DNA from 3 places in the Mesorhizobium sp. B2-3-15 genome. Region 3 is predicted to be linked to each of the others. Evidence: predicted binding sites of a transcription regulator. Region 3 holds the regulator's gene; each other region holds the start of a gene.

Region 1 (10,625 bases), on a different contig from region 3:
CGGCGTCATGAACACCGACAACATGTCGATATCCGGAGAGACGATTGACTATGGACCGTGCGCGTTCATGGATTCATACGATCCGCAAGCGGTGTTCAGCTCCATCGATCAATATGGCCGCTACGCCTACGGCAACCAACCTCGGGTGGCAGTCTGGAATCTGGCACGCTTCGCCGAGACCCTGCTGCCGCTCCTGAGCGAGCGCGAGGGTGAGTCAATCTCGCAGGCCGAGCAGGCACTAGGGGAATTTCACGCTCGCTACGAAGCTATTTTACATCGCGGGTTCAGGACAAAGCTTGGGCTGCTGAATGAAGCTGACGGTGACTTGGACCTTGCCAACGATCTGTTGGATGTGATGGCGCGTGGGCGAGCGGATTTCACGCTCACCTTCCGCTTGCTGGGAGATGACCTCGACATCCCTGGCGCCCAAGCTACCGCGAGGCGGCTGTTTGAGGATCCCGGCCCCTTCGATGCCTGGTCGATGCGCTGGCGAAATCGCTCGGCGCGGGACGGCGGCGCCACCTCGACGCGCAAAGCCGCGATGCACGGCAGCAATCCCAAGTTCATTCCTCGCAACCATCGCGTAGAGACAATGATCAAGGCTGCGGTGGAGGACGATGACTTCCGAATCTTCGAGCAATTGTTGGCAGTCGTGTCACGGCCGTTCGAGGAACAGCCCACGCTGTCCTATTATGCGAAACCACCCAAGCCGCACGAGCGCGTTCTGCAGACCTTCTGTGGCACGTGACATCCCCGCCATGCCGCGAGACGCCACCGACGCGGGCGAACTCTGTAGGGCCGGGTCAAGCTAACGAGACAGGCCTCAGGACGCGGGCGGGCGAGGCCTCTCGGAGCCAGGCGAAGGATCGATTGCGTCCGCCACCATCTCCCTCTTGGAACTGGGAAGGACCCTCATCAGCAGGATAAAAGTGGCGAGCACGAGGCAGACAGCGTTGGTGACTATGATGGGCCATTCGCCTTTAATGATGCCGAAAGTCAGCCACAGCACGAAGCCCAGCACAGTGATGGCATACATCCACGCGGATATGCCAGCCGTGTCCCGGGTCTTGATGATCTTCCAGGCTTGCGGGGCAAAACTGGTCATTGAGCACAGCGCTGCCAGCGAACCGATGAGCGTGACCTTTTCCACGCAACCAACCTCCGACTATCGGCTTCATTCGCACGCCCGAAAGGCCCGCTTGTTCGACCTCGGCGATACCGGCAAAGTCTTTGGGTACCGAGGGCACAGTGCTTCCCCGGTTGGAAGCCGCCCAGCGAGAGCCAATCACAGCACTGGCCGAGATGGCCAGGGACGCCCTGCCGCATGGGGATGTTCCCACACAATCTGTCAGCAGATCAGAGCGGCTTCTGAGGGTGGTGATCAGGTTCGAAGCTCAGCCGCTTTGAGCCGCGACAGCAAGTCGCGGGACGCTTGGATAAGGCGCCGTGTCTCCTCAATGGTACGAAGCAAGTCTTCAGCGCTCGCCCGCGCCCGACGGCTACCGAGGTGAGCTGCTTCCAAATAGATCTTGCGTGCTTGCCGGGGATCACTCATCGCTCGACTTTATAAGTTGGAAGCAAGCGGAAGAAACTAACGTGTGTTAAGGCAAGCGGATCTTTGTGATACCCCACCAAGTAGCAGTGCGTCTGGGCAACAACGAGCCCTGACACGTCGTCCGTCTCGCCGGCGGCTGACCGGTGACGCTGGGCGGCAGAAGGTGCGGTGCGTTGACGAAGCCAGGGTTGAGGCAGTTCGAACCCTGTCCAGAGGGATCTTCCAACATGCAAATTTACAGGAAATGAGCTTGAGGGCGACGCCGCCGGATCGCCCAGATTGCCGCCGAGGCTCAGATAGACGGTGTTATTCGGGCCAGACAACGGTCACCTCGACGTAATCGAGCACGCCAGGCACCGGCGCATTGGGCTTGCGAACGGTGACCTCGGCTTTCCGGATCTGGGGAAAGCGCCCGGTGAGAGCCTTCGCGACTTCCAGGGCCAGCGCCTCGATCAGGAAGCGCCGGTGTCCGGTGATGATCTCCTCGATGACGGTGAAGGCGACGCCGTAGTTGACGGTTTCCCCGATGGCGTCATCGACGAGCGCGCGTCCCGGCTCGACGGTGAGCGAGGCATCGACATAGAAGCGCTGCCCCAGCGCTTCTTCCTCGTCCAGCACGCCATGCCGGGCAAAGAAGGCGCAATTCTTCATGCGGATGACATACATGGCTCAGCGTTCCGATCCGGTTTCCCGCGCCAGCATAGCATCCGCCACCGCCAGCGCGTCCACGTTGATTGCGACATCATGGACGCGAAACAGATGCGCGCCCTTGAGCCGGAGAATGACGCTGGTCGCCGCCGTGCCGGCCGCCCGGTCGGCGGCGTCGCGGCCGGTGACGGTGCCGATGAAACGCTTTCGCGACGTACCGGCCATCAGCGGGAAGCCGAGCGCGCCAAGCTCGGCAAACCGTGCCATCAGATCGAGGTTTTCCTCCGCCGTCTCCTTGGCGAAGCCGAAGCCGGGGTCGAGCACGATATGGCCGTCGGCAACACCTTGCCGCGCCCGATCTCAAGCGATTTTCCCAAGAACGCCAGCTGGTCGGCGATCACATCGGGCAGCTTGTCGCGATCCCGTCCGGTATGCATGATGACGAGCCCGGCGCCGGTTTCGGCCGCCACCCGCGCAATGTCGGGCTCGCGCTGCAGACCCCAGACGTCGTTGACGATATGCGCACCGCTCGCATGAGCTAGGCGTTTATCTTGTCAAAGTGGCCGTCAGGAAGTGCAGACCGTCAGCTAGCCATCGTCCTTTGAGGACAGCCGAGCCACCGTTGACTGAGTTTGAATCAGCGGTTTGGCGCACTGAGTCCGAAGCTGCCTTGCAGTATACCTCAGACGTGAAGCGGCATGCACTCGGTCATCGTCTGGGCCACACCATTGCCGCAGGCGCTAGACCAAAGCCATCGGCAGATACCGAATCACAACCTGCTTTTGGCGGAACCGCCGCTCCAATTCCGAACGCCGCCTTTGCCAATCGGGCAGATCGACTTCGTGAGTCATAACCTCGAAGATGACGATCTCGTCTGCTCCCTGCCTCCACACACCTTCCGCAGGCGCGCGCAAATACGCGGTGACACCGTCGAAGCGGAGCGCGAGCTCCTCCTTCACACGGTCAAACTCTTGCTTGGCGAAGGGCTTTCCTGCGTTGTCGGCGCGAGGTAGCAGAATCTGGACCAGATGCATCTTTGCCCCTAAACCTCGCAATGCTTGCCTAGAGCCACTTCTTTGGAATGCTTGACCTATGGTCGTCGACGGGCACAGCCGTCCAGCCTCGTGCGAGCTCTGCGCAGGTCTTTACCCCGTTGATCCTACCGAGTATCGGCGGAGCATGAGACGGTGGGGAGCCAAATACCGTGCTCCGAGCCATCTCCTGTGGGCCCTAGCTTCAGACGTCGAGCAGGCCGAGGTACAACCTGTCGGTGCTAACGTCGGTCCTGGTCTCCTCCGGGACGGAAAAAGGATTGGAGTTCCTGCATGTCGACGCTTTCATCGCCGTCCTCGTCGACAGCGTTGAAAATTCGCCCAATGAAATCCTGAACCTCCGTCCGCGACAGTGTACCATCACCGTCGGTGTCCATGATGGCGAACGTGATCCTCATTTTGGCACCCTGCATCATATCGGCTCCCGCCCTGCGGCCGTGCTTCATACGTCCCGTATCACGATCGCTCATCTCGTCGTCCTGAAGCCTTGGGCCCCTGTGTCGCCAATCTGCCTCGGGGTCTCGATCCTTTGCTGTTTTTTCCTGCAGCATCTCATCCATCATCTCGCGCATCATTTGACGCATTGCTTGCTGGTTCTGTCCGGCTTCGTCCGCCGTCCGATCCTGGGCTGGTGATGCGGGCTTGGGAACATCCGCCGATTGCGCAAAGGCGGACGGGGCGAGCATAGCGAACGCGGCCGCCAATACTGTAGTCGTGAATGCTCGTGTCATTGGGTTTCTCCATTAACTGCCACGCCGACCACCCGGCGTGCTGTCCAAACCAGCAGGTCGGTTCATGGTTCCTAGGCATCGGGCGCAAAAGCGGCATAGCTCCGATCACCTCAGCAAAGCGCTGGCTGTCTTTGTCGGAATCGACCTTACCGATCACCTGATCGCTGCGCAGATTTGCCAGCGGCGCAACAAAGATCGGTCTTCACCGATTTTGCCGAACTCATTGAACCCACATCGACAAAGGTGGCGCAGATTCCGCAGCCAGTTCCGAGAGTGCGGCTGGATGAAACATTCCAAGTTGGCGGCAACGGCATCGTCTCCGGCCAACACCGGCCGCTTCCCGGTCGCGAACGCCGCATGGGTGATGCCCTGCGAACTACCGTTCAGCAACCTGACGGCTTAGATGGCCACGAAGCAGGCGGATGTTGCGGTTGTTCGACTTGTAGTAAACATCGAAGACCGATCCGAGGACGGGCACGCTTCCCAAGACGGTATCAAACAGCACATTGGCCAACATCCGAGCAACCAACAGCTTCCCAGCGCCGCATTTGCGGGCTCGCAGCACAATGTAAGCCGAGATCAACCGGTTGCTGTATCTCCCAGCACAGGCACCAGGCCTACCAGGGCATCCAGTCCGAACCGAATTGGCGTTCCCGGGATGCGCCAGCGCGAATCAAGCAGCACTGCCAAGAGGTCGAGCTCCGACATAGCCTTCGCAGTCTGGCGATCCACAATAGGCGTTTCGCTTGTCCCTACTTTCCGGCTGCCATTGCTCGCTCGATCCAATCTCCTCGGTTTCGCACCTCTCCAGTCCGCTTCCGTCATGTGGAATTAGCTTTGTATCGCCGGGAAGGCACGTCGTCGAGCAGGTTGGGCTGGTCTGGGACTTTTGTTCGGTGGTCTGCTGGGAGGGTGCCGTCCGGGGTCATCTGGTTAACCGCATCGGGCAAATCCCTGGTAATCCTTGCAATCAGCTCCTCGCGCGAGAGGCCGGTCTGGCGGGAAAGTGCTTCCAGTGTCTGAGCGTCAATCGCCGTTTCCACCTCGTGCGCCTCGATCGGCTGGTTCGGCCCAGTGCCAACCCAGGAGTCCACCTTCGACCCGGCACCTGCATTTCTAAAGCGGTCAAGAATATCGCCCAGCGCGGTGCCGGATAGGCCCTTCGACACCTGGTCCAGTATCCCGCCTTGCGGATTATTGCGATCGCGCTCTCCCGCTCCGCGGATCGCCTCCGCGATCTTGTCGCGGTTTTGATAAGCCAAAACCCCCAGCATAGCGATCGCAAGTCTTCCTAGATTGGCCACTCGTTCCTCCTGTGGTTTCGAACATGGAGAAGGTCTCGCCCTGCCAAAAGTTCCCGCAAATTGCCAGCAATATCAGGAACGGCTTGGCAATCGCGACCGCTCCATCGCGCGAGACGGAAGGTCAAGTTTGGTAACGATAGAGCGCCCGAGCCGGTGCTTAAAGTTTCAGCTTTGCCCTCAGTGCATCTATGCGCTTAGACGCCTCTGCCTTGCTGAGGTTGTCTGCAAAGCTTTCCTGATCCTCAGCCTGCTCACACAGGGTTTTCAGATAGGAGGCCTGGGACGGCGTCATCGGGTCGTCACCACTCACCCATTGGTCGGGATCTTTCTCGACGTTTGCATCGGTTTTTGCGCGCAAGTCTTCCATTGCAATCTCCTGTCGTAGCCTAGGGAATGCGTTTGATCCCTTTTTGTTCCAATCGTTTTCTCAAGGCTGGGGCTCGCTTAGGTTGGGCTGGGGCGTCAGGCACGGCGGCGCCAGCATGCGCAAGTGATATACCATCCGGCTGGCACATTGCCGCGCTCCCGGTCAGGGACCGTGGACGCCGAATGTTTGACGCAAGCGTCTCCTCGGAGACGCGTCACCCCCGCATTGGTTCAACAGGGCCGGATCCCAGCATCTCCTCTTGGGGCGCGGGTCTGCTGAAACCAGTCAGACAATTTGCGGCTTGGTTCAGGCATCGGCGTCAGATCCGGCGCGACATCATGAAACTGCTGCAATTGGACGACCGCCTGCTTGCGGACATCGGCCTAAGTCGCGGAGAGATCCTTTACGCGGCTGTTCAACACGGCCGTCTGCCGGAACAGCAGCCAGCGCACCTGGCGAAATAGTGCACGATCGGACGCCGATCTCGATCATTCGGAATCTCGGCCCTACCTGGAGGGCGGCGAAGCTCGTGCCGCCATTCTCAAAAATGTCCGCGCACACCCGCCCACACGGAGATCCAGCATGACGTCGGGAAGAACCACCGCAACATCCGAGCTCGATGTTCGTATCCACGCCAACCAGCGCCAACTCGCGGCCGATATCCGACCGTCCTACGATTTCATCGTTTGCGGATCAGGATCATCGGGATGGGTGGTGGCGCGCCGTCTCGCGGAGACCGGCGACGCCTCGGTGCTGTTGCTCGAGGCCGGCGGGACCGATGACGTGCAACGCGTCTGGGACCCGGGACAATGGCCGGCCAATTTCGGCACGAGACGTGATTGGGGATTTGAAGCCTTGCCCAATCCATTGCTCAACGGCCGTCGGCTGCCGCTCTCCATGGGCAAGGTGCTGGGCGGCGGCTCGAGCGTCAACGTCACCAATTGGGCGCGCGGGCACCGGAACGACTGGGACTATTTCGCCAAACAAGCCGGCGATCCGGGTTGGGGCTACGATGCCGTTCTCGGCATCTTTCGCGGCATCGAGGACTGGCAAGGGGTGCCGGACCCCTTGCGGCGGGGCAAGGGCGGTCTCGTCCATGTCGAGCCGGCGCGTGATCCGCATCCTGTGGCGCCGGCGGTAGTGGACGCCGCCAGAACCGTCGGCATTCCGACCTTCGACGACCACAACGGCCAAATGATGGAAGGCAACGGCGGTGCCGCCCTGTTCAATCTCCGCATCCGCGACGGCCGCCGCCAGTCGGTCTTTCGCACCTATATCTACCCCTATATGGACCGGCAGAACCTCACCGTGCTCACCGGCGCCTTGGTGACGCGCGTCCTCCTGGAGGGTAAAAGCGCCGTCGGGGTGGCGTTTGTCCACGAGGGCGTTATCCATCGGACCTTGGCACGCTGCGAGACAGTTCTTTCGCTCGGTGCCATCAACACGCCCAAGGTGCTGATGCAATCGGGTATCGGCGATGAGCGCGACCTGACCGCGGCCGGCATCGAGGTGGTGCAGCATCTCCCGGGCGTTGGGCGCAATTTTCAGGACCACATCGCGGTTCCCTGCGTTTTTGAATATCGGACGCCGCTCCCGCTTCGCAACAGCGGCGGAGAAGCGACCTTCTTCTGGAAGAGCGATCCGTCGCTCGCCACCCCGGATTTGCAGGGGATCGCAGCGCCACAATTGGATTTCGAGGCGTGGAGAGATACCGCCGCCTCCTGGCTCGTGGACGCTGCTGGCCAGCCTTGCACGCCCTGGCAGCCGCGGGAGATTGCGGATCACGGGGCCAAAGCCGTCAGACCATATCGAGATCGCAGCCGACACGCTCCGAACGATGTGCGGGCGCTACAATCCGGAAGGCTCCGGACCCAACGCCTTTGCCGGTTGGGCTCGTGGGAGAGTTTCCGTTTTCGACTCCGGAAGTCGCCCATTTCGCTACCATCGTCGCTTTGAAACATCATTGGCTCCATTTTTGTGGCTTCTCTGGCAACAAACGACTGGCCGTCGTCTTTCTAAGGTGTGAACCGGCCAATCGCAGGGACGTGATGAATCGCGTCTCGGCGTTAGCGAACAGGTCCCGCCAGTTCGCTTGACTGACTGGGACGCACCGCGGAGGCGGCGGCTTGCGCGCCGCCCTCAATCCGAAGCCGCGTCAGGCGCTTTGCCGCCCCGCAGCTTCCAGGATGAGCTGGGCAATCTCGTGCGGATGAGAAATCAGCGACAAGTGGCTTGCCTTCACTTCGATGGTCTTTGCGTTCATGCGCTTGGCCATGAAGCGCTCGAGATCCGGGTTGATCGTGCGATCCTGGGCCGAGACGGCGTACCAGCTCGGCTTCGAGCGCCAGGCCGCCTGTGTCGTCTTTCCGGTGAAAAGCTTGTCTGAAATCGGTGCTTGGGCGGCATAAAGAATGCGCGCCTTCTCGCGAGGAATACCGCCGGCGAAATCCCGCAGGAAAGCCTCCTCGTTGAGCTTGCCATAGCCTCCGGACCAGACGAGGCCGGCAGAGGCCGGCGGCGCCGCGAAAGTCTTGGCGAGTGCGGTATAGTCTTCGCCGGCGTCGGGTGCACGCGCCGCGACGTAGACGAGTGAAGCGATCTTCGGATCCACCCCTGCCTCGGTGACGATCATGCCGGCAAAGGAATGTGCGACAAGCACGGTTGGTCCGTCCTGAAGCGCGATCGCGCGCCGCGTTGCCTCGACACCGGCCTCCAGAGTGGTCAGCGGATGTTGGACGGCGGTTGCGTTGAGGCCGGCCTTCTGAAGAATGCCAATTACCTCCGACCAGCACGAGCCATCGGCATACGCGCCATGCACCAGGACGACATTGCGAATTTTGGAGCCTGTCTGCGCTCGGGCCTTCTCGGCGCCGGCCAGCAGGGTTGTTGCCATTCCAGCGGCAAGCGCGGTCGAGAAAGTACGCCTGTTGATCATGATTGTGGGTTCCTTGGGAGGACAGCTGAGTTGAATCCAACTCGCATCGAAACTTCGAGCGAGGCGAGCCGCAAACGCTTGCCGCTCATACCCAACCTTCGCAGCCCGCCCAGTGTTCGTTACAGTCGTCACCGCTTCGTGATGACATCATCTCCTGGACTTAAGCCAGCAAAGGTGCCACGAAACTTTCGATGACGGCCGGTGGCGAAGTCGCCAAGGAATATGGCTATGTCGTTCTGATGGCATGCCTACTTGGGCTTGTCTCTGGGCACCCATTTGAAGTGATCGCCATCTTTCTCGATGGACCCGATGCCTGGAGACGGGAAGTGCGGCGCAAAGATTTATCCCCGCTTGGACGACCTTGACCGAAACTAGTTCAACCTTCGGCACTGGTGAGCCATTCCAGCGCCTCGCCGGTCAAAGTGCCTTTGATATGCGCCACGATTATCTCGATGGCCTGATCGCGGGAAACGTCGTCACCCGCAGCCTTGCGGAGCCACATGCCGTCAATCAGCGCACCGACCGCCAACGAAGCTGCGCGCAGGCTCGTGGGATCAAGCACACCCGCGAACGCCGAACTCGGGTTTGACTTCAGGCGCCGATAGAAGATCGCCTGCAAAAGCGCGAATTGAGAACTGCTGGCAGCCGCCGCGCAGACGGACAGCCAAGCCTTCGCCACGTTCGGTTCGAATGCATTCTCGGGGAAGTTTCCCTCGACCACGGCGATGAACCGCTGCCAGGGTGTCTTCGCTGCCCTCAATTTCGCGACGACGTCCTCCATCAGGATCCGATTGTTGTGCCGCACTATCCCGAAGAGAACCTCGTCCTTGCCTTTGAAATAATAAGCCAGGATGCCCGGCGACATGCCGGCTTCACGGCATATGCGGGCCGAAGTCATACCTTGCAGCCCATGCACGAGGAACACACGGTGCGCGGCCGCGACCAGTTCGACACGCCGGATGTCCTCGATTTTCGTTCGCTTCCTCAAGCCCGTTTCCAATCCGAAATCGTGGATGGTGCGAATGCGCGATAGTCAGGAGGAACAGTGCACAGCGGGAAATTGTAGAGCTTGGTGTCGATGCCACGGCTGATCGATAAATCCAGCGCCTTGCTCACCAAGTCGAAGCCCAAGGAACTATCGAAAAACAGAGAATCCCAGTCCTTGCGAGCATAGCCGATATTTTCGAGCTGCATGATTGCCCACGTGTCGATGAATGGCAGGGCAACCGTCACGAACCTGGCTAGGTCCAGCAGCCCGGGTGCGTTGGGCTTCATAAGTACGGTTCGCAACTCGATTTTTGCCCCAGCCTCGCAAAGGATAGAAAGGTTGTTCCTTACCTGATTGAAGGCTCCTGGCTTTCCGACGACATGATCGTGGGTCGCGCTGTCGCTCGAGTAGACGGGAACCCCCCAAAGGATTCGGCTTAAATCCAAATCACGGAGCCTAGCGAGATCATCGCGTTCAAAATGCTGCGCGTTGGTCAGGATGTGAAAGTTGATGTCACGCCGCTGCTCCATCGTCTTTCGCAAGAAGTGGAATAGCTCCGATTTGAAAAGCGTCGGCTCTCCACCTGACAGGCCAATGATTGAATCCTCCGGCGTCAGAAGCACGGCCGTCTCGAAAAAAAGAAACATGTCGACGTGCTGCTTTTTCGGTGGCTGCGAGCACATCACGCACAGCTGGTCGCAGCGTTCGGTGCTCAAAAGTGTGTTGTGGCGAGAGTTCGCCCGGATTAGCCGATGTGCCGTTTTGCGGGATGGCACGACAAACACAACATCACCGTCCACCTCGGATGGATCGACCCCAAACAGGTGAAGGCTGCCTGCCGCCCCCGTAAAGAGCGCCTTTTCGCCGTCGGCGGTTTCCAATACTGCATCCAGACAACTGACGTTGCCCAGCGGCTCAGGCATTCCTTCGCACGACCGCAGCCGAACCACATATGGATCTACAACGTCAGTCTCGATCTTGAGCCGGAGCGGGATCATGTATGCACAGGGATCATGTATGCACAGGGATCATGTGATCCCCCCAC
Region 2 (10,625 bases), on a different contig from region 3:
CGTATGGCGCAGGCACGGCACCGTCATTTCGGCAACGATGTAAAGCTTGTTGGAACCGAGCAGCACAGTTTCCGTCCACGGAAACCAGGTGCGCGGCATGTCGATGACGACATTGTCGAAATAGGCCGAAACGAGGTCCAGCATGCGCACCACGACATCGGTCTTGAATGAGCGCATTTCGGACGGATGCGTCGGCGCCGCCAGCACACACAGTCCGCTGGCGTGCTTGGACAGCATCACATCGAGCAGTTGCCGGTCGAGGCGCTCAGGCTGGTTCTCGATTTCGGTGATGTCGAAACGCGGCTCGAGATCGAGATATTCGGCGCAGGCACCTTGCTGGAAATTGAGGTCGACCACGCAGGTCGAGGCGCCGCGCGTCACCGAATGATGCAGCTGGAACGCGGTCTGCAGTGCCAGTGTCGTGGTTCCGACGCCGCCGGCGGCGGGCATGAAGGTATAGATCTGCGACTCGGTGTTTTCCTCGCGCCCGGGTCCCTGCAGAGCCCGCACGACCGAACGCACGAGGTCTGCGGTGGTGATCGGCTTGACCAGGAAATCGGCGACCTTGAGCTGCACCAGGATGCGCACGGCCGCGGCGTTGAACTCCTGGGTGACCACGACCACCGGTGCCTTGCCCTCGAGCCGGCGCATGACGCGCTGCAGGGACTCGATCTCCTCGAGTTTCGCTGCATCCATGTCGACGATGACAACGCCGAACTCGGCCTCCTGGACCTCGCCGCGCAGCTCGGTGACGTTCTTCTCCACCGTCATGAGCTGGATGATCTCGGAGGCGGCGAAGGCCGTCTTCGTGTCCTGCGCGAAGGTCCGGTCTGTCGATACGAGCAGGATTTTCTTGGTGCTGTTTGCCATTCTCGCCGCCTGTGAGGTCGATCGCCGTCTGGATCAGTTGTCGGTGGTCGTTTGCGCTGCCTTGGCACCGGCCGCCTGATCGGGCGTGACGGGTCCGGCACTGCCGCGCTTGGCAGGCACGAGAAGTTTCGTGTTCTGGACGCCGTACTTCCACGGGTCGACCATCTGCATGACGGTGTTGGCGGCCTGCGCCTCGCCGGCGCCGGACGTCACCCCCTCGCTGCGCACGTAGTCGTCGCTGGTGCAGCCGCTTGCCAGGCCGGCAAGAAGCAGGCCGATGCACGATCTCAGGATCAGACGCATGGCTCAGTCCTTCGGCAGGTCGAGGAAATGACCGACTTTGGTGGCAGGAGCGGCCCGTGCGGCACTGCCGTCGGCCAGCGCCAGCGCGCGGCCCGTATCCGGCGCCTTCACCTCCTCGGTGTTGTTGAGGAAATAGTCGACATTGCTGGCTGGCTCCGTGCCATCGGTCGGCTCAGCCATTTTCTTCGACGGATCGACCGGCTTGACCAGATAGGGCGTGACGATGATGACCAGGTCGGTCTCGCGCCGCTGATAGGATTTCGACGAAAACAGCGCTCCAAGCACCGGCATCTTGCCAAGGCCGGGAATGCGAGACGTGGTAATGTCGTTCTGGGACTGCAAAAGCCCGGCGATCATGAAGCTCTGGCCGTTCTTCAGGTCGACCGAGGTCTTGGCGCGGCGCACGATGAAGCCGGGCACGGAAATGTTGCCGATATTGTAGGACGCCGACGCATCGATCGAGGAGACTTCCGGCGCGATGTCGAGGCTGACCAACCCGTCCTTGAGTACGGTCGGCTTGAAATCCAGGCTAACGCCATATTTCTTGTAGCTGACCGAAATCTTGCCGTTTTCCTCCGAAACCGGGATCGGAAATTCGCCGCCGGCCAGGAAGCTCGCTGTCTCCCCTGAACGCGCGATCAGGTTCGGCTCAGCCAGCCGACGGGCAAGGCCGCGCTCTTCCAGCGCCTTAATGGCAATGTCGATCGAGACGCCGTTCGACAGCAGTCGGCCGATGATCTCGCCGGTCCCCGCCGCTGGGACCGTGCCCGGATCCAGTGAAATGTCGCGACCGCCGAAGCCGTAGGCGAAATTGGCGCTGTATTTCGCGCCCAGGTCCTGCCCTGCCTGGCGGTTGATCTCGACGAACCGGACATTGAGCTGAACCTGCTGCGACGAAGAGATATTGACCGAGTTGATCACTTCCTCATTGCCGGAAAAGCGGCTGGCGATCTTGCTTGCCTTATCCGCTGCAACCGCGTCATCCGCCTCACCCGACAGCACGACACGGCCGTTGGCCGAGCCGACCTTGATCTTGGCGTCCGGCACACTGGCACGGATAGTGTTCGCCAATTGGTCGGTGTCGAGCGTCACCTCGATGTCCACGGTGCCGACGAGCTGCTTGTTCTGGTCGAACAGCGCAATGCCGGTGGTGCCGAGATTGTTGCCCAGCACATAGAAGGATTTGTCGGTCAGCGGGTTGACGTTGGCGATCTCCGGATCACCGATGACGATCTGGTAGAAGGCCGCGCTCGTCATGATCGTCTTGGGCTTGCCCTTGGCAACCTTGATCGACGCATTCTTGGTCGACGAGACATAAACGATGTCGTTGTCCGCCTTCGCCGCTCCGGGCAAGGCAAGCACGCCGCTCGCAGCCAGGGTAAACGCCATCGCCAGGGCGCGCACCAAGCGCGACCGAGCCGTCATTCGATATAGGGTACGCATCAACATTGTCCCGTCCCGCCCGGTCCCCACCGGTCTTTACTTCTGGTCCCGCGTTGGAACCTGATATTCCTCGGCCTGCGTGCCGCGCGTCACGATGATCGTCTTGAATTTCGGCTTCTCCGGCTCCTTCGCTATGGCATCGAACAAGGAGCCGGCCACGGCCTGCGTCTTGGAAGCGACGGATCCGCCGAAGGAAGAGATGGTGGTGACGCCGTTCTTGCCATCGCCGCCTTCGCTGGCGGAGCGAAGCGACAGCGACAGCGTTCCGACGGTGCGGGCAAGCGCCACTTTCTGCGCGCCGTCGCTCGTCACCTCGAGGGTCACGGAATTGGCCACCTGCGGCGTCGTCTGGCGCTCGTCGGCGCCCTGCCCGACGCTGAGCACCTTGGCGTCGGCAACGACGATCTCCGAGGTGATGGTCGAACCGGCAGCCCCTTGCGCGTTCTTGGCGACTTCCTGGATTTCGCCGGCATCGCGCGTCAGCACGACATCGACCCGGTCGCCCGGCGTGACGAAGCCACCGACGCCGGCGATCTCGTCGGTGCGGATGGTGACCGCCCGCATTCCGGGCGTCAGCATGTTGGACAGCGTCGCGCGGCCGTTCGGTCCCGACAGCTTTGCGAGCAGCACCGGCTCGTTGATCTCGATCGGCGACAGCGCAACCCGGCCGCCTTCGCCGAGCAATCCATCGATGGTGGCAAAGGCGCCCTGCGGAAGGGAATCCTGCGGCCACGGGATTTCGCTGAGCTTGGCGCGGTCGAGCTCCATGCCATAGCGCAACGGCGCGTTCGCCACCACGATGGTCTTGAACTCGATCCTGGGCGCGGCCGGAGCGGCGATCGAGGCCGTTTTCTCCTGGGCATCGGCCTTCGCTTGGCTCTTGACCCAGAAATCCGCGGCAAAGATCGAGATCGCGCCGAAAACGGCGGCGATGCCGATCATCGTTATGGCCTTGCCCCTCACGCCGAAAACCCCTGATGCCCGTCGTTTCTTGTTATGTTGGGCTCACGCTAGGCGGCATTGTTAAAGAATCAGGAATATTGCGCGGCGGCATTTGACCTATTTCCGCCCGCTTGGTTATCGAATGGTTTTAGGATAAGAGCAGTTAAATCCCCGAACGTAACAGGAACCTCCGTCGCTTGGCGCTGAAAAGCGTGGCAGTATCGACGGGGTGATTCGCAGCTTGGACTCTATGGCAGGCATGGACGACAACAACGATCTTTTCGGCAATCTGGAGAAACAGCCGCAGCCGGTTCGCACGCCGGCGCGCCCGGCGGATCCGCTGGTGCAGGCGGCCGCCAGGCGCCCAGCCGCAACCAAGGATGGCAGCGAGGGCTACAGCGCCGCCGACATCGAGGTGCTTGAGGGCCTTGAGCCGGTGCGCCGCCGGCCAGGCATGTATATTGGCGGCACCGATGACAAGGCGATGCACCATCTGTTCGCCGAGGTCATCGACAATTCGATGGACGAAGCGGTTGCCGGCCACGCCACCTTCATCGATGTCGAACTCTCCGCCGACGGCCATCTCACGGTCACCGACAATGGCCGCGGCATTCCGGTCGACATGCACCCAAAATTCAAGAAGCCGGCGCTCGAAGTCATCATGACGACGCTGCATTCGGGCGGCAAGTTCGACTCCAAGGTCTACGAAACATCCGGCGGCCTGCACGGCGTTGGCGTCTCCGTCGTCAACGCCCTGTCGGATCATCTCGAGGTCGAGGTGGCACGTGGGCGCCAGCTCTATCGCCAGCGCTTTTCGCGCGGCGTCCCGGTGACCGGACTGGAGCAGCTCGGCGAAGTCCACAACCGGCGCGGCACAAAAATCCGCTTCCATCCCGACGAGCAGATTTTCGGCAAGGGCGCGGCCTTCGAGCCGGCGCGTCTCTACCGCATGACGCGTTCGAAGGCGTACCTGTTTGGCGGCGTCGAGATCCGCTGGACCTGCGATCCCTCCCTCATCAAGGAAAAGGATCAGACACCGGCCAAGGCGGAATTCCATTTCCCAGGCGGCCTCAAGGATTATCTGAAGGCGTCGCTCGGCGATGAATTCCAGGTGACGCGCGAAATCTTCGCCGGCAAGAGCGACAAGCAAGGCGGCCATGGCTCGCTCGAATGGGCGGTGACCTGGTTCGGTGGCGACGGCTTCATCAATTCCTACTGCAACACCATCCCGACCGGTGAAGGCGGCACCCACGAAGCCGGCTTCCGAAACGTGCTGACGCGCGGCCTGCGCGCCTATGCCGACCTCGTCGGCAACAAGCGCGCCTCGATCGTCACCTCGGAAGACGTCATGATTTCGGCCGCCGGCATGCTGTCGGTGTTCATCCGCGAGCCGGAATTCGTCGGCCAGACCAAGGACAGGCTGGCGACGATCGAAGCGATACGCATCGTCGAGACCGCGATCCGCGACCCATTCGACCATTGGCTGGCCGACAATCCGCAGGAAGCCTCGAAGCTGCTCGACTGGGTCATCGCGCGCGCCGACGAACGGGTGCGCCGCCGCCAGGAAAAGGAAGTCTCGCGCAAGAGCGCAGTGCGCAAGCTGCGCTTGCCGGGCAAGCTCGCCGACTGCACGCAGAACGCGGCGGCGGGTGCCGAACTCTTCATCGTCGAAGGCGATTCCGCCGGCGGCTCGGCCAAGCAGGCACGCGATCGTGCCAGCCAGGCCGTCTTGCCGCTGCGCGGAAAAATCCTCAACGTCGCCAGCGCCGGCAATGACAAGCTGGCCGCCAACCAGCAGATATCGGACCTGATCCAGGCGCTCGGCTGCGGCACGCGGTCAAAATACCGTGACGAGGATTTGCGCTACGACCGCGTCATCATCATGACCGACGCCGACGTCGACGGCGCACACATCGCTTCGCTGCTGATCACCTTCTTCTACCAGGAGATGCCGGCGCTGGTGCGCGGCGGCCATCTCTATCTGGCGGTGCCGCCGCTTTACTCGATCAGGCAAGGCGGCAAGGTCGCCTATGCCCGCGACGACGCCCACAAGGACGAGCTTCTGCGCACCGAATTCACCGGGCGCGGCAAGGTCGAGCTTGGCCGCTTCAAGGGCCTGGGCGAAATGATGGCCGCGCAGCTCAAGGAAACCACCATGGATCCAAGGAAGCGCACCTTGCTCAGGGTCGATGTGAACGAAGTCGATTCCGCCACCAAGGACAGGGTCGACGAGCTGATGGGCACCAAACCCGAAGCCCGCTTCCGCTTCATCCAGGAACGCGCCGAATTCGCCGAGACGGAAGTGCTGGATATCTAGCCGCTGGCGCGTTTAGCTTGCGTTCCTGACATGGAGACCAGCATGTGACCTGGGCGCGGCTGAAAACCTATTTCGAGTCGAGCCTGGCCGGGCTGACGCAACCGACACGCTCGGACTGGATTTTCGCGCTGCGCACCGTTTCGGCCGGCATGATCGCATTGCTGGCCGCTTACGCGCTGAAGCTCGACCATCCGCAATGGGCGATGATGACGGTGTTCATCGTCGCCCAGCCGGTTGCCGGCATGGTGCTGGCGAAAGGCTTCTACCGCCTGCTCGGCACGCTGGCCGGCGGTGTCGCGGCAATTGGCATCACCACGGCATTCGGCACCGGCCCCTGGATTCTGGTGACGGTGCTTGCTGTCTGGATTGGCATTTGCACCTTCGTCTCGTCGCTGCTGCGCAATCCCGAAGCCTACGGCGCGGCTCTTGCAGGCTACACCGCAATGATCATCGGCCTGCCCGCTTTCGGACAACCGCATCTGGTCGTAGACCTCGCGGTCGCGCGTTGTGCCGAGATCGTGCTCGGCATCGTCTGCGCCGGCCTGACCAGCCGACTGATCCTGCCAAAACTGGCCAGCGACGCCATCGTCTCGCGGCTGAAACGCTGCATTCTCGACCTCGCCACCTATGCCGGCGGTGCGTTTTCAGGCGGCGACCGGGCAACGCTGATCGGCCTGCACCGGAAGCTTGTCGCCGATACCCAGACGCTTGGCGAGATGCGCGCCTATGCCAGGCTCGAAGCGCCGAGCTTCGCGCCGCGCGCGCATCCGGTGCGGCGCACCATCGGACAACTGCTTTCGGCACTTTCGGCGGCGCGCGCGCTCTATTCGCATGCCGCTCCCAAAAACGCCGCCCTCATCCCGGTACGCTCGGAACTGCAGGCCCTTGTCAGCGAACTGGCAGCCAAGCCGGGAGCGCTGGACGATACCTCATCCTGGGTGGCGCGGCTCGACGCGATCTCGATCAGGGCCAGGCAAATGCCCGACGCCTCGATCGAGCCGGGTGAGGACAGGGTCGGCACCATTACCCGCCTTACCATAGCGGCCGATTTCGCCGAGGCGCTGAAACAGGTGCTGCGTGGCCTCGATGCCTTGCGCGCGCCGGTCACGCGCCGTCCAGGTCCCGGCAGCCAGCAGCCGGCCCTGGTGGTGCATCGCGACTATCCCGGTGCTGCGCGCAACGCCATCCGCGCGGCCGTTGCCACGCTGCTGGTGGCGGCTTTCTGGCTGACGACGAAGTGGTCGGAGGCGGCCGGCACCGTCATCCTCGTTGCCGTCGTGTCGAGCCTGTTTGCCGCTCGCCCCGACCCCGTGCAAGTATCCTGGGGATTCTTCAAGGGAACGCTGCTCGCTTTGCCTTTTGCCTTTCTCGTCGGGCAGGTTGCGCTCCCTGCTCTGCCCGGCTTCGGCTGGTTCATGCTGTTCGTCGTGCCGATCATGGTGCCGGCGGCACTCGCCATGGCCAATCCGCGCTATGTCGGCGTGGCGACGGCCTTCGCCATCAACTTCCTGGCCTTCCTCAGCCCACATCAGGCGATGACCTATGATCCCGGCCCCTTCTTCGCCGGCTCGGCATCGATCCTGGTCGGCATCCTCTTGGCCATCGGCGTCTTCATCGTCGTATTGCCGGCCGATCCATGGCTCGCGGCCGACCGCATCGTGCGGGCCATGCGGGAGGATCTGGCGCGGCTTTGCCTGCATGAGCGCGTGCCGAGGCGCTCAGCCTTCGAGAGCCTCGCTTACGACCGGGTCAATCAGTTGATGCCGCTGGTGCAGAATTCCGGCAGGAAGGGCGAGGCGGTGCTGGGCGGCGGCGTCGCTTCCGTCACGGTCGGCCTGGAAATCCTGCGGCTGCGCACGGCCAGCCAAAACCATGCCCTCCCATCGGAAACGACGCTTTCAATCGCCACCTTCCTGAGGGGACTGGCGCGCGAGCTGCTTTTCCGAGCCCCTGGGGATCCGCAAACAGCGACCATTGCCGTCGCCCGGCAGTATGCGGCAGGCATCGCCCAGCGAAACGCCACCGGCGACATGCTGCAGATCGCGGCGTCCCTGCGCATCATCGCCGCGGCGATGGAAGATTTCCCGGATTTCTTCGCAAGGGAGAAAACCTAGGCAGCGGCGATCGCCAGTGCATGGCCGCGTGCGTTCTCACGCAGGGCGTCTAGGTGGATCGATTTGACCAATGCGGCAAGATCGCCTTCGGCGGATTGCCCGCCTAATTCCTTGAGCATCAGCCAACTGACTTCCTGCACGCCAGCAACGCGCTTGCCGTTGGCGACCTCGCGCCAGATCTTCAGGGCGCGCAGGATGACGGCATGCGTGGCGGCAGCCATGCCGGCACTGCGGAACAGCGCCTGCAGGGCCACGTCGTGCCCGCCGGCCAGCAGCGCCCTCACCCGTGGTTCGGACTGCTGGCTGAGCGCGACCAGCGCCGAACCGAAGAAATCGACCTTGCCGTGCGCGATGGTGCGGATCAGGAAGCTCGCGGTCAGATCGCCGCGCAGCCTGAGATGCTCGATCAGCGCCGCGTGCTCTTCTTGGCGCGTGCCCTCGATCAGCGTCACCGAGGCCTTGACGCAAGCATCGCGCATGACCCGGTCGGCACGCGCGGCTCCCATCAATGCCATGACCAACGGCGATGTCTTCAATGTCTCGCCGAGCTTGACGAGCAGCATATGCCGGCAATCGGCAGGCAGCCTGATATCCGATATCAGCGCCTCGCGCACCAGAGGCAGATGCCCGTGGCGTTGCGCCATGCGCTGGAAGCTGAGTGACGCGATGTCGGCGCCGCTATTGGCCAAAAGCACGGCGCATGCCTCCGCCTCCCCGACCTCGGCGATAGCCGCCGAAAGCGCCATCGAGACTACAGGCCGGTCGGCGATCAGCTTCTGCGTTGCCTTCTGGCTCGCCGCCACGCGATTGATCAGGTCGGCGTCGGTGAGCAGCGGCGAGCGCGCCAGCACGACCCCGGCGACCTCCGGCTGGTCGGCGGCAAGCGCACTGATGATCTGCAACGGTGCGTGATGGCTCATCGAGAACGCTTCCGCCATCGCCAGCCGCACTTTCGACGAGGCGTCGTCGAGCAGCAGCGTCAGCGCGGCCTCGGCGGCGCAGCGATCCTCGAACGGCAATTCGCAATTGACATAGGCTCGGGCCAGCGCATGAGCGGCGGCGGCGCGCTCCGAAACCCTGGCCGTGTAGATCCATTTCAGGAAATGCGAAACAACTACCATGCCCGTCTGCTTACGCCCCATGCCGGAAGGTTTCCGGCCCCGTGAGAAGGGTAGGCAGAAATGGTTTACGAACGGTTCACCATGTTCATTAACTGGCTTGCGAGCGCCTGAAGCAGCGCCTATCAACCGTCAGACAGCGCAGGAGGCGGAAGATGGCCGGGCTATATCTGGAGGAGTTTGTTGTCGGCCATGTCTTCCAGCACACGCTGCGCAAGACTGTCACCGAGAGCGACAACATGCTGTTTTCGGTGATGACGCTGAACCCGCAGCCGCTGCATATCGACTTCGATTTCGCCGCCAAGAGCGAATGGGGCAAGCCGCTGGTCAACTCGCTGTTCACGCTCGGCCTGATGATCGGCATTTCGGTCAACGACATCACGGTCGGCACGACGGTCGCCAATCTTGGCATGAAGGAAACCGTGTTTCCTCACCCGGTCTTCCACGGCGACACCATCCGCGTCGAAACATCTGTCGTCTCGGTGCGCGAATCCAGGTCGAAGCCCGACCGCGGCATCGTCGAATTTGAGCACCGCGCCTACAATCAGCATGGCGATCTGGTCGCGAAATGCATCAGGCAAGCGATGATGCTGAAGAAGGCAGACTGATGCGCTCGCTGCTGTTCGTTCCAGGCGATTCCGAACGGAAGCTGGAGAAGGGATTTGGCGCCGGCGCCGACGTGGTCATCGTCGATCTCGAGGACTCCGTGGCGCCGCAGAACAAGGCGCGGGCGCGCGAGATCGCGGCGCGCTTTATCCTCGAACGCAGGGGGCAAACCAACTCGGCGCTTTATGTCAGGGTCAACGACCTCTCGACCGGAATGACGGACGATGATCTTGCCAAGCTCGTTCCGGCAAGACCGGACGGCATCATGCTGCCTAAATCGAACAGCGGCCAGGATGTGCAGCAGCTCGCGGCCAAGCTCAGGGTTTGGGAAGCCGAAAACGGCCTGCCCGACGGGTCGATAAAAATCCTGCCGATCATCACCGAAACTCCGGCGGGCGTGCTCGCCGCCGCCACCTATGCGGGGACAAGCGCACGGCTCGCCGGTCTCACCTGGGGCGCGGAAGACCTTTCGGCCGCGATCGGCGCACGCTCTGCCCGCGACGAGCACGGCCGCTACACCGATCTCTTCCGTCACGCCCGCCTGACGACCATTCTCGCGGCCGGAGCCGCGGAAGTCGCCGCGATCGACACCGTATTTCCCGGCTTTCGCGACATGGTGGCCTTCGCCGCGGAATGTGCCGACGCCGAGCGTGACGGTTTCACCGGGAAAATGGCGATCCACCCCGATCAGGTGCCCGTCATCAACACCGCCTTCACGCCCTCTGCCGAGGCGGTGAGACAATCGGCGGCTATCGTGGCGGCCTTCGAGGCGGCCGGAAATCCGGGCGTCGTCGGCATCGACGGCAAGATGTTCGACCGTCCGCATCTGCGGCTGGCCGAACGCCTTCTGGCCCGCGCGAAAGCGGCCGGGATATCCGCCTGACGGCTACTCCTTGCCCCAGCGTGGCCGCC
Region 3 (10,625 bases):
CGCCGTTGATCAGGATCTGGCCGGAATCGAGGATCAGGGCGCCGGAAATGGCGTTGAGCATGCTGCTCTTGCCGGCCCCGTTGGAGCCGATGACGATGCCGAACTCTCCGGTGGCCAAGGACAGGCTGAGACCGTCCAGCGCGACCTTCTCGTCGGCCTGGCCCTTGTAGAACACTTTGCGCGCGGATCGAATCTCGAGCATCGTTTCTCCCTGACCTCGGGATGACGGCGCCGACGCCGTCACCCCAGCAGTTCCGATGTTAGTCGACGATGCAGCCGCAATCGGCCATTGAAGCCGGTATCTCGATGCCGAACGCGGCCATCGCCTTGCGCGAGATCGTTGCCATGTGGTCCTTGTAGGCCGGGCGCGACGGCGCGATCGTCTTGGGATCCTTGCCCTTGAGGATCTCGGCGGCGATGTTGCCGGCGTTGACGCCGACCTGCGTGTAATTGACCGCGAAGCTCGCCGGCACGGTGCCGTTACGGACCGCACTGTCATCGGAGTTGACGACCGGGATACCGGCCTGGCGCGCGGCCGCGGAGACAGCTGCGATCGCCGGCTGTATCAGGTTCGAGGCCGGGCCGTAGATCACGTCGGCCTTGCCGGCGAGCGAAGCGATGCGTTGCTGGATGTCATTGACGTTGTCGATGCCGACCTCCACCACCTCGAAGCCCGCGGCCGGTGCCGCCGCCTTGATCTTTTCGACCAAGGCAACGTCATTGGCCTCACCGGGATTATAAGGCACGCCGAAGCGCTTGGCGTTCGGCAGCAGCTTCTTGGTGAAGGCCATCACCGCGGCGACGTCCTGCAGATCGCTGGCGCCGGTCATGCCTTCGTCTCCGGCGTCCCATGACGGCACCAGCTTGGCCGCCACCGGATCGGTGACCGCGGCAAAAACGATCGGAATGCCGGAACCGGCGAGCGCTTTCTTGGCGATCTGTGAGACCGGCGTGGTGATGGTGTAGATCAGCTTGGGTTGCTCGGCCTGCAGCTTGGCGATCATCTGCGGCACCAGCGATGCATCGAAATTGGTGTGGCTCTCCGTGTAGACGACGTCCTTGCCCTCGACGAAGCCATTGTCCGTCAGCGCCTTCTTGAAGCCGGCTATGGCGGCGTTCAATTGCGGATGCTCGCCGAAATTGGCAATGCCGATACGGATCTGATCGGCCGCGGCACTGCCGGCGCCGACCATCAATGCGCCCGCCAGGGCCAAACCCGACAACCAAGCGGATTTCGACTTCAACATCATTTCCTCCCAGATTTGATCAGGGCCGCTCGGAAACGCGGCTACTACGGCGATCATGGTCAGTCCGCCGGTCTGTGTCAAACATTATATATAATTGTTGCTAGGACCCGGTATCATATATACTTTCGCCAGACGACGGATTGATCACGATGCTGGATGAAACAAGTTCCACAAAAACGGAAGCCGCCTATCAGCTGTTGCGGCGCGACATCCTGACCACGCGCCTCATGCCGGGCGCCCCGCTCAAACTGAGTGCGCTGCGCGGCACCTATGGCGTCGGCTGGACACCGTTGCGCGAAGCCCTGTCGCGGCTCGAGGCCGAACGCCTGGTCACCGCGATCAGCAATCGTGGTTTTGCCGTGGCTCCGGTGTCGCGGGCCGAGCTGGAGGATCTGGCACGCGCCAGGATGGTGGTCGAGATACCCCTGTTCCTCGAATCGATGGAAAAAGGCGGCAGGGAGTGGGAGGATGCCGTGGTCACCGCCCACTACCGGCTCTCGCGTTGCAAGACGGCGGTCGACGATCCCTCGGACGCGGCCGTCGACAGATGGGACGAGAACCACGAGGCTTTCCATGCGGCGCTGCTGAGCGCCGCCACATGCGACTGGCTGTTGCGGTTCCGCTCGACGATCTCGGATCAGCTGCGCCGGCATCATCGCTTTCTTGGTCTGGCGCCGACACTGCGGGCCGCGGCCGGCCTCAAGGATGGCTATGAAGAGGCAATCGAAGCGCTACGCGAAGCGATTGCGATCGAACACCATACCGCGATCATGGAAGCGGCGCTCGACCGTGACGTCGAGCGGGCCAAGGCGCTGATGACGGCGCATATCGGCTACACACTGCACGTCTATGTCCACAGCGAAGACAGCGGCGCTACCAGATACGCCGCTCGCGCCGGCAGCTTGAAGGCGGGTTCGGGATAACTTCAGCGCTTCCGCGACGCCTATTCGAACGCGCTGGCCGGAGTGCGCCGAACGCCCCGATCCATGGCCGCCCGAAGCTACCAATCGTTGGCATTTTGGTTTCGTTTCGTTCCGCGAATAATGGCTCCGCGAATTATACGTCCCTCCGAGGAGAAGCCTTCCAACTAACTGATGCCAAAGCCTCGTCGGCGGATGGGCCACAGGCCATTAACCAAAACGATTTCAATGCGCCTGCCGACGGCGGAAAGGACTGGTTGCCGCCCGCCGTCGCGGGCAAAAAACTTCAGACCCCTTAACAAATTCATTAAACTTTAAACGGTTGCAGAACACAACTGGAACAGATAGTGTTTGTTCTGGGTTTGTTTTTTCGATTCTGGTTCAACCTTTCGTTCAATGTCTTGGGGGCCGCCATGCTGACACGCAAGCAACATGAACTGCTGATGTTCATCCACGAACGGCTCAAGGAAAGCGGGATACCGCCTTCCTTCGACGAGATGAAGGAAGCACTCGATCTTGCCTCCAAGTCGGGGATCCATCGCCTGATCACGGCCCTGGAGGAGCGCGGCTTCATTCGCCGGCTACCCAATCGGGCGCGCGCGCTGGAAGTGCTGCGGCTGCCGGACTCGATCGCGCCGGGCCTCAATGCGGCAAAGAAGTTCTCGCCAAGCATCATCCAAGGCAGCCTTGGCCAAGGCAGTCTCGGACGCCAGATCAGGCCGGCCGCTGCGCCTTCGCGCCTGCCCGCGGCCGGCAACGACGACGACGCGGTTTCAGCCGTGTCCATCCCGGTCATGGGCCGTATCGCCGCCGGTGTGCCGATCGATGCCATCCAGCATCAGACGCATTCGATCTCGGTGCCGCCGGACATGATCATGGGCGGCGAGCACTATGCGTTGGAGGTTAAGGGCGACTCGATGATCGAGGCTGGTATCTTCGATGGAGACACGGTCATTATCCGCAATGCCGACACGGCAAGCCCGGGCGAAATTATCGTGGCACTGGTCGACGAAGAGGAAGCGACACTGAAGCGGTTCCGCCGCAAAGGCGCTTCGATCGCGCTCGAAGCCGCCAATCCAGCCTACGAAACGCGCATTTTCGGGCCGGACAGGGTCAAGGTACAAGGCAAGCTGGTCGGGTTGATCAGGCGCTACTGAACCGGCTTGTTATCGGGCTTGTCGGGTTTTTTGTACGGCGGCAGCCCCCTCGCCTCGCGTGAGAATTTTCGCTGTTCGTGCCAGGGCCGGTATGGTCCGTCGACGGCAAATGCGATCGCGGCCCGGGTCGTGGCCGACTGGGGATTGAAGAAGACGGCAGCGCTTCCCTTGCGGGCGAGCTGCCGTTTGGTGACGACGAGAACCAGTGGATTGTGGCAGGCGTCATAGGCGGTTGCGTCATTGACGATGATCAGGTCGGCGAAAGCGCAGGCTTTCCAGGTGGTCTTGCGGTCCTCGACATAGGCAATGATCGCGCCGGAAGGGTGCCTGGCAAGGCACAGGCCTTCGCGGCAGTAGAAGGGCGATCCCGGCGGCAGGTCGGTGGGACTGGCAACATCGAATTGCCTGTCTGTCGTGTCGAACATTTCCGGTTTGACGATTGTTTCGGAGATCAGGGCGCGTTTCCAGTTGTCGGTTGCGAATTCGTTCGGACGTTCCCGGTTGACGGCCAGTTCGCCATTGCCGATCGGCAGCGCGACCAGCCGCGCATCTTCCGAGATCAGCACATCGGGCGCGCGTGTGTGCGACACAGTCAACAGGCCGGCGAGCGCGAATGGCAGCGCCGCGAGCCGCAGCCATGTCGTCGCCATCGTCGCGATAACCAGCGCGACGGTGACCAGCAGCACGGATTGCTGCGAAATCAGCCCGACTCCATCGACCGGAGAGCGCTCCGATATCCACGCCGACACGGCGATCATTGCGGTCAGGCCCTTGCCCATGAGGTAGAGAGCCGGCCAATCCAGTCCGAATGGCATCAACAGCGCGCTGGCGACGGCCAGGAACATCACGACCGACACGATAGGCATCACGGCCAGATTGGCGAACAGGCTGAGCGGCGATACCCGCTGGAAATGCCAGATGGCAAACAACGCCGTGGCGCTGCCGGCGATAATGGACGTCATGGCCAATCCACCTGTCGCCAGCAGGAATTTTCGCGTCAGGAACCCGGGCAGCGATCGCTTTGGCGGCGGTGGCCGCGTCTTTCCCGCACGGTGATCGGCCCAGCCGGCATAAGCGCCAACCAGGGCCGCGGTCGCGGCGAACGACATCTGAAAGCTCGGGCCGACGACCTCGTGAGGCGAGACCAGGATGACGGCGATCGCCGAGATCCCCAGATTGCGCATGGTCAGCGCAGCGCGATCGAAGAAGACGGCAATCAGCATCACCGCCAGCATGATGAAGCTGCGTTCGGCGGCAACGACGACACCGGAAATGATGAGATAGGCCGCGATCGAGAACAGTGCGGCGGCGGCCGCGTATTTCTTCACCGGCCGGCGCGCGGAAAAGTCTGGAAACAGCGCGAAGGCACCACGCAGCAGACCCATGATGGTGCCGGCCACAAGCGCCATATGCAGTCCCGAAATAGAGATGATGTGATAGATGCCGGTACGCCGCATCGCTTCATTGATTTCATCGGGTATGCCGGCGCGCACGCCGACGATCAGCGCCGCCGCGATCTCGCCTTCAGCGCCGCCGACGCTGCCCCTGATGTGGTCGGCGATGGCTTCGCGGGCATTTTCGATGCCTGAAAAAAGGCGAGCCGATAGCGGCATCTCACCGTCGTCGGCGGAAACAACCGTTGGATTGCCGAGAAAGAAGCCGCTGCCGCCGATGCCGGCGAAATAGCTGTCAAAAGAGAAGTCGTAGCTGTCCGGCCGCACCGGGCCGGTCGGCGGCAACAGTTTGGCGTAGCCTGTGATGAGCGAGCCGGCGGTCATTCCCGGCGGTATCTTGCGTGCGGAAAGCCGGACCCTTTCCGGCGCATAGCGCAGTTTCGGCCGGGCGGTCGAAATCACGTCCATGGTCAGCCGGATGCGGCCGCTCTCCATCTCCTCGATCGAGACCACGCGGCCGGTCAGTTGCGTGGAGATTTCCGAACCCAGCATCCGGGTTCCGGCTCGCCATGTTTCGACCTTCGCCGCGAGCAGGCCCAGCGCGCACAACAGCACTGCCATGAGACACAGATGGGTTTTGGGCCAGGAACGCGAGACGAAGGCACAGACCGCCATCAGCACCACGACCGCGACGGGCTTTGCAAAGTCGGGCTCGGACGCCAGCGAGAAATAGGCGATCGCCCCAACGGCCAGACAGACCGGCACCAGCAGGAACGCGATGCCTCGGTCGAGTTCAAGCTCCGCCGCCCGGGTCACGCCATGGCGCAGGCGAGGCAAGGATACCAGGCCGATTTGCCGGCGCACGCGCGCGATCCTGCCCGCGGCAGGAGCCGGCGCCGGCGCCTGCCCACCTGCCTGCAGCGACCTGGTTTCGGGTGCAGCCACGAGCGGAGATGGCAGTGGGATCGTCGCAGGCGCCGCAAACAGGGATCGCTCGCTGACGCCGATAGCGGCATCCTCGCCCCGATCCGAGCCCCGGCCTCGTCCAGTCATCGGGTCTGCCCCTTGCACCCTCGACGTCCTATGCTACATGAACGCGCAACGCGCGAAAGTCCGCACGCTCTGCACCCAGCTTCAGACGTTTTCCGAGAGTTCCATGCCCGACAAGGTCATCACCCGTTTTGCCCCCTCGCCGACCGGCTATCTGCACATCGGCGGCGCGCGCACGGCGCTCTTCAACTGGCTCTATGCAAAGCATACCGGCGGCACGATGCTGCTGCGCATCGAGGACACCGATCGCGAGCGTTCGACCGATGCGGCCACATCGGCCATTCTCGATGGCCTGACCTGGCTTGGCCTTTCGTGGGACGGTGACGCGGTCTCCCAATTCGAGCGCGCGCCGCGCCATCGCGAGGTGGCCGAGGAGCTGGTGCGCCTGGGCAAGGCCTATTACAGCTACGAGACTTCAGCCGAGCTCGAGGCAATGCGCGAAGCTGCACGCGCCAAGGGCCTACCGCCACGCTATAACGGCCATTGGCGTGACCGCGACCCCTCGGAGGCGCCGTCCGGCGTCAAGGGCGCCATCCGCATCAAGGCACCGACCGAGGGCGAGACGGTGGTGCAGGACCGGGTCCAGGGAGACGTGCGCTTCCCCAACAAGGATCTCGACGACTTCATCATCCTGCGTTCGGACGGCAACCCGACCTACATGCATGCCGTCGTCGTCGACGATCACGACATGGGCGTCACCCACATCATCCGTGGCGACGATCACCTGACCAACGCCGCCCGCCAGACCGTGATCTACAACGCCATGGGCTGGGACGTGCCGTCGATGTCGCATATCCCGCTGATCCACGGCGCCGACGGCGCCAAGCTGTCGAAGCGCCACGGCGCGCTCGGCGTCGAAGCCTATCGCGCCATGGGCTATCTGCCGGAGGCGCTGCTCAATTATCTTGCGCGGCTCGGCTGGAGCCATGGCGACGACGAGATCATGTCGATCGAGGACATGGTCTCGTGGTTCGACATTGGCGACGTCAACAAGGGCGCGGCGCGCTTCGATTTCGCCAAGCTGGAAGCGATCAACGGCGCGCATATGCGACGTATGGCCGACACCGAGCTGTTCGATATCTTTATCGCCACCTTGCCCTATCTGGAGGGCGGCCCGGCGATGGCGGCTCGGCTCAACGAGAAGAACAAGGCGCAGCTGCTGGCAGCACTTCCGGGCCTGAAGGAGCGCGCCAAGACGCTGGTCGAGCTTGTCGACGGCGCCGCCTTCCTGTTTGCCGCGCGGCCGCTGCCGATCGACGACAAGGCGGCACTCCTGCTCAATGACGACGCGCGCAAGATCCTGCGTGGCGCTCACGAAGCTTTGAAGTCGCTGTCAGGCGACTGGACGGCGGCCACGGCCGAGGCCGCGATCCGCGACTTTGCGCTGGCTGGCGGGCACAAGCTTGGCGCCGTGGCCCAGCCGTTGCGGGCTGCGTTGACCGGCAAGAGCACGTCACCGGGCGTATTCGACGTGCTTGCCGTTCTGGGGCGTGAGGAAAGCCTGGCGCGCGTAGCGGATCAAATCGATTAGGAGCAAACTGGCCCAAGAAGATTGGCATTGAAAGGCGGGTTTCGCAGTGCAACATTAGGCCTTGGCCCAATCTGGCACGCACCTCCTAGAATGCGGTGGCGAATACGCGCATTGCGGTGATTTCGACGTGTCGCTCTGCGGAATTTGCCTTTGCCGGCATGAGGAAACAAGAAGGAGTTTGCAATGACCGAAGCTGCGAAAAAACTGGATGTGGGCGGCCAAGAGGCCACGGCAACGCTGGAATTCGCCGGCAAGACTCACGAATTCAAGGTGCGAAGCGGCTCGGTCGGACCTGACGTCATCGACATCGCCTCGCTCTACAGCACCACCGGCGCCTTCACCTATGACCCCGGCTTTACCTCGACGGCAAGCTGCGAGTCGGAAATCACCTTCATCGATGGCGACGCCGGCATCCTCCTGCATCGGGGCTATCCGATCGACCAGTTGGCCGAACATGGCGACTTCCTCGAAGTCTGCTACCTCCTGCTCTACGGCGAATTGCCGACCAAGGCGCAGAAGGACGATTTCGACTACCGCGTGACGCGCCACACAATGGTGCACGAGCAGATGTCGCGCTTTTTCACCGGCTTCCGCCGCGACGCGCACCCGATGGCGGTGATGTGCGGCGTGGTTGGCGCGCTGTCGGCCTTCTATCACGACTCGACCGACATCTCCGACCCGTACCAGCGCATGGTTGCCTCCATGCGCCTGATCGCCAAAATGCCGACGATCGCGGCCATGGCCTACAAATACCACATCGGCCAGCCCTTTATTTACCCGAAGAACGATCTCGGTTTCGCGGCAAACTTCCTGCACATGTGCTTTGCCGTGCCGTGCGAGGAGTACAAGATCAACCCGGTGCTGGCGCGCGCCATGGAGCGTATCTTCATCCTGCATGCCGATCATGAGCAGAACGCTTCGACCTCGACCGTTCGCCTCGCCGGCTCCTCGGGCGCCAACCCGTTCGCCTGCATCGCCGCCGGCATTGCTTGCCTGTGGGGCCCGGCCCATGGCGGCGCCAACGAAGCGGCGCTCAACATGCTGGGCGAGATCGGCCATGTCGATCACATCCCGGAATTCATCGCTCGCGCCAAGGACAAGAACGATCCATTCCGCCTGATGGGCTTTGGCCACCGCGTCTACAAGAACTACGATCCGCGTGCAAAGATCATGCAGAAGACGGCGCATGAGGTTCTGGGCGAACTCGGCATCAAGGATGATCCGCTGCTCGACATCGCGATGGAACTGGAAAAGATCGCGCTGACCGATCCCTATTTCATCGAGAAGAAACTCTACCCGAACGTCGACTTCTATTCCGGCATCACGCTGAAGGCGCTGGGCTTCCCCACCACCATGTTCACTGTGCTGTTCGCGGTTGCCCGCACGGTCGGCTGGATCGCCCAGTGGAAGGAAATGATCGAGGATCCACGCCAGAAGATCGGCCGTCCGCGCCAGCTCTACACCGGCGCGCCGGAGCGCGACTACGTGCCGATCGCCAAGCGCTGAGACGAGTGAGTAGAGTGAGTAGTGAGTAGTGAGTAGTGACTAGTGAGTAGTCAGGTTAGAGAGTTTTCTAACTCACTATTCACTACTCACTACTCACTAACCACTACTCACTACTCACTACTCACTACTCACTATTCACCACTCACTACTGCCTACTCACTCTCTTGATACACCCCATCACCACCTGCGCCGCGATCTCACCGGACGGGTTGTCCGTTGCCATGCGCCGTGAAATCTCGGCGAACCCGTCTTTCTGCCAGGCGCGCATGCCACTGTCGGCCAACAGCGCTTCCAGTTGGCGTGCCAGATTGTTCGGTCTGACGTATTCGTCGTAGAACTCCGGGATCAACGCGCGATCCGAGATCAGGTTGGGCAGCAGCGCCGACCAGACCGAAACGAGATATCGCGCCACGGCGCGTGCGACAGGGTCGAGCCGGTAGCAAGAGATCATCGGCACGCCGGACAGTGCCAGTTCCAGGGAGACGGTGCCGGACGCGATCAACGCCGCGTCGGCCTTGCCGAAGGCCTGCCATTTGCGTTCCGGCTCCAGGATAATCTCGGGTTTTTCATCCCAGCGCGTGACCGCGGATCGTACGGTGTCCGCGACATGCGGCACCGTCGGCAACATCAGCCGAAGCCGATGCCCGCGTGCCCGCAGCATCGACACGGTCTCGCCGAACGGCTCGAGCAGCCGTCGCACCTCGCCGCGCCGCGAGCCGGGCAGGACAAGCAGCGTCTTCACGCGGTCTGGTGAAAGATCACGCGGCTGGGCCTGCGCCCTGGCGGCCGACAGCACGCCGGGATCATGCGTCAGGCGATGGCCGACATAGGTGCCGGGCGGGCCACCCAGCCGATCGAGCTCCTTCACTTCGAACGGCAGGATGCACAGGATGTGATCGACATACGGCTTCATCGCCACCGCCCTGCCCGGCCGCCATGCCCAGACGCTCGGGCAGACATAGTGGACGATCGGGATCGTCGGGTTGGCGGCGCGCACCTTTTTGGCGACGCGCAGCGAAAAATCGGGGCTGTCGATGGTGACGAGGCAGTCCGGCTTGGCATCCGCAACCAGCCCCGCCAGCTGACCGATCCGCCGCATCAGGCGCGGCAGGTCACGCAGGACGGCGCTAAACCCCATCAGCGCGACCTCGCTGGCGTCGAACGGCGAAACCAGCCCAAGCGCCTGCAGGTGGCGGCCACCGAGGCCGACGAGTTGCACCTCGCGCCCCGTTATTTGGCGCAGCGACTGGACAATGTCGGCGCCAAGCAGGTCGCCTGACTCCTCGCCCGCGACGATCGCGATCTTCAGCGCCCTGTCAGCCATGACCTGACTCCGTTGCGGCCAGACCGACAATGAACAGCCCAAGGTCATTGGCACGCGAGAGGGTTGCGGGACCTTCGAGGATCAGGGAGCGTCCCGCCTCGACGGCAATGCCGGCAAGCCCGGCCGCATGCGCTGCTTCTACCGTCTGGGGCCCTATGGAAGGAAGATCCGCGCGCAGCTCCTGGCCAGGCTTGGCGCATTTGACCAGCACACCGCGCGTCTTGCCGGCGATACGGCCGTGGCCGCGCAGCAGCCTGGCGCGGTCCAGCAATCCGGCCGTGCCCTCGATGCCTTCAAGCGCAATGGTCCGGCCGCCGACCGCGATCGCCGCCTGGCCGATATCCAGCGCCCCGATGGCTTTTGCCGCGGCAAAACCTGCCTCGATGTCGCGCCAGTCCGACTTCCGGGGCGTGGCCCTGGTCAACACCCCTTCGGCGGCGACAAGGTTCGGCACGATCTCGTGGGCGCCCACGACCTTTATCCCCCGGGCCTCGAG

The links. The regulator LexA, encoded in region 3, represses DNA repair genes until DNA is damaged. The targets are predictions, from matches to a motif close to TGTTCNNNNTGTGTTCNG.
Region 1: a site for LexA is predicted at 5,691-5,708, ahead of FJ954_RS10650 (DUF3072 domain-containing protein). Genes of this name have one in related genera too.
Region 2: a site for LexA is predicted at 3,730-3,747, ahead of parE (DNA topoisomerase IV subunit B). Genes of this name have one in related genera too.

The regions. Positions count from the first base shown of each region.
Region 1 covers NZ_VFVO01000004.1:229,752-240,376, forward strand. The annotation lists gene FJ954_RS10605 (protein adenylyltransferase SelO) at 1-748, shown strand, start outside; gene FJ954_RS10610 (SemiSWEET transporter) at 824-1,150, opposite strand; gene folB (dihydroneopterin aldolase) at 1,862-2,221, opposite strand; partial or broken gene folP (dihydropteroate synthase) at 2,225-2,748, opposite strand; gene FJ954_RS10630 (hypothetical protein) at 2,944-3,237, opposite strand; gene FJ954_RS10635 (EF-hand domain-containing protein) at 3,477-3,986, opposite strand; gene FJ954_RS31955 (DUF4112 domain-containing protein) at 4,363-4,551, opposite strand; gene FJ954_RS32350 (DUF4112 domain-containing protein) at 4,566-4,811, opposite strand; gene FJ954_RS10645 (YidB family protein) at 4,808-5,290, opposite strand; gene FJ954_RS10650 (DUF3072 domain-containing protein) at 5,448-5,657, opposite strand; gene FJ954_RS10655 (DUF1127 domain-containing protein) at 5,840-6,121, shown strand; gene FJ954_RS10660 (GMC family oxidoreductase N-terminal domain-containing protein) at 6,372-7,613, shown strand; gene FJ954_RS10665 (alpha/beta hydrolase) at 7,813-8,595, opposite strand; gene betI (transcriptional regulator BetI) at 8,969-9,592, opposite strand; gene FJ954_RS10680 (radical SAM protein) at 9,577-10,503, opposite strand; gene FJ954_RS31960 (hypothetical protein) at 10,609-10,625, opposite strand, start outside.
Region 2 covers NZ_VFVO01000003.1:436,764-447,388, reverse strand. The annotation lists gene FJ954_RS09370 (response regulator) at 1-870, opposite strand, end outside; gene FJ954_RS09365 (hypothetical protein) at 904-1,173, opposite strand; gene FJ954_RS09360 (type II and III secretion system protein family protein) at 1,177-2,622, opposite strand; gene cpaB (Flp pilus assembly protein CpaB) at 2,653-3,579, opposite strand; gene parE (DNA topoisomerase IV subunit B) at 3,818-5,875, shown strand; gene FJ954_RS09345 (FUSC family protein) at 5,920-7,989, shown strand; gene FJ954_RS09340 (DUF2336 domain-containing protein) at 7,986-9,110, opposite strand; gene FJ954_RS09335 (MaoC family dehydratase) at 9,263-9,715, shown strand; gene FJ954_RS09330 (CoA ester lyase) at 9,715-10,596, shown strand; gene FJ954_RS09325 (flavin reductase family protein) at 10,600-10,625, opposite strand, start outside.
Region 3 covers NZ_VFVO01000014.1:34,124-44,748, forward strand. The annotation lists gene FJ954_RS25230 (ABC transporter ATP-binding protein) at 1-202, opposite strand, end outside; gene FJ954_RS25235 (ABC transporter substrate-binding protein) at 261-1,247, opposite strand; gene FJ954_RS25240 (GntR family transcriptional regulator) at 1,397-2,170, shown strand; gene lexA (transcriptional repressor LexA) at 2,581-3,324, shown strand; gene FJ954_RS25250 (ComEC/Rec2 family competence protein) at 3,318-5,771, opposite strand; gene gltX (glutamate--tRNA ligase) at 5,875-7,299, shown strand; gene gltA (citrate synthase) at 7,483-8,805, shown strand; gene lpxB (lipid-A-disaccharide synthase) at 8,951-10,129, opposite strand; gene FJ954_RS25270 (LpxI family protein) at 10,122-10,625, opposite strand, start outside.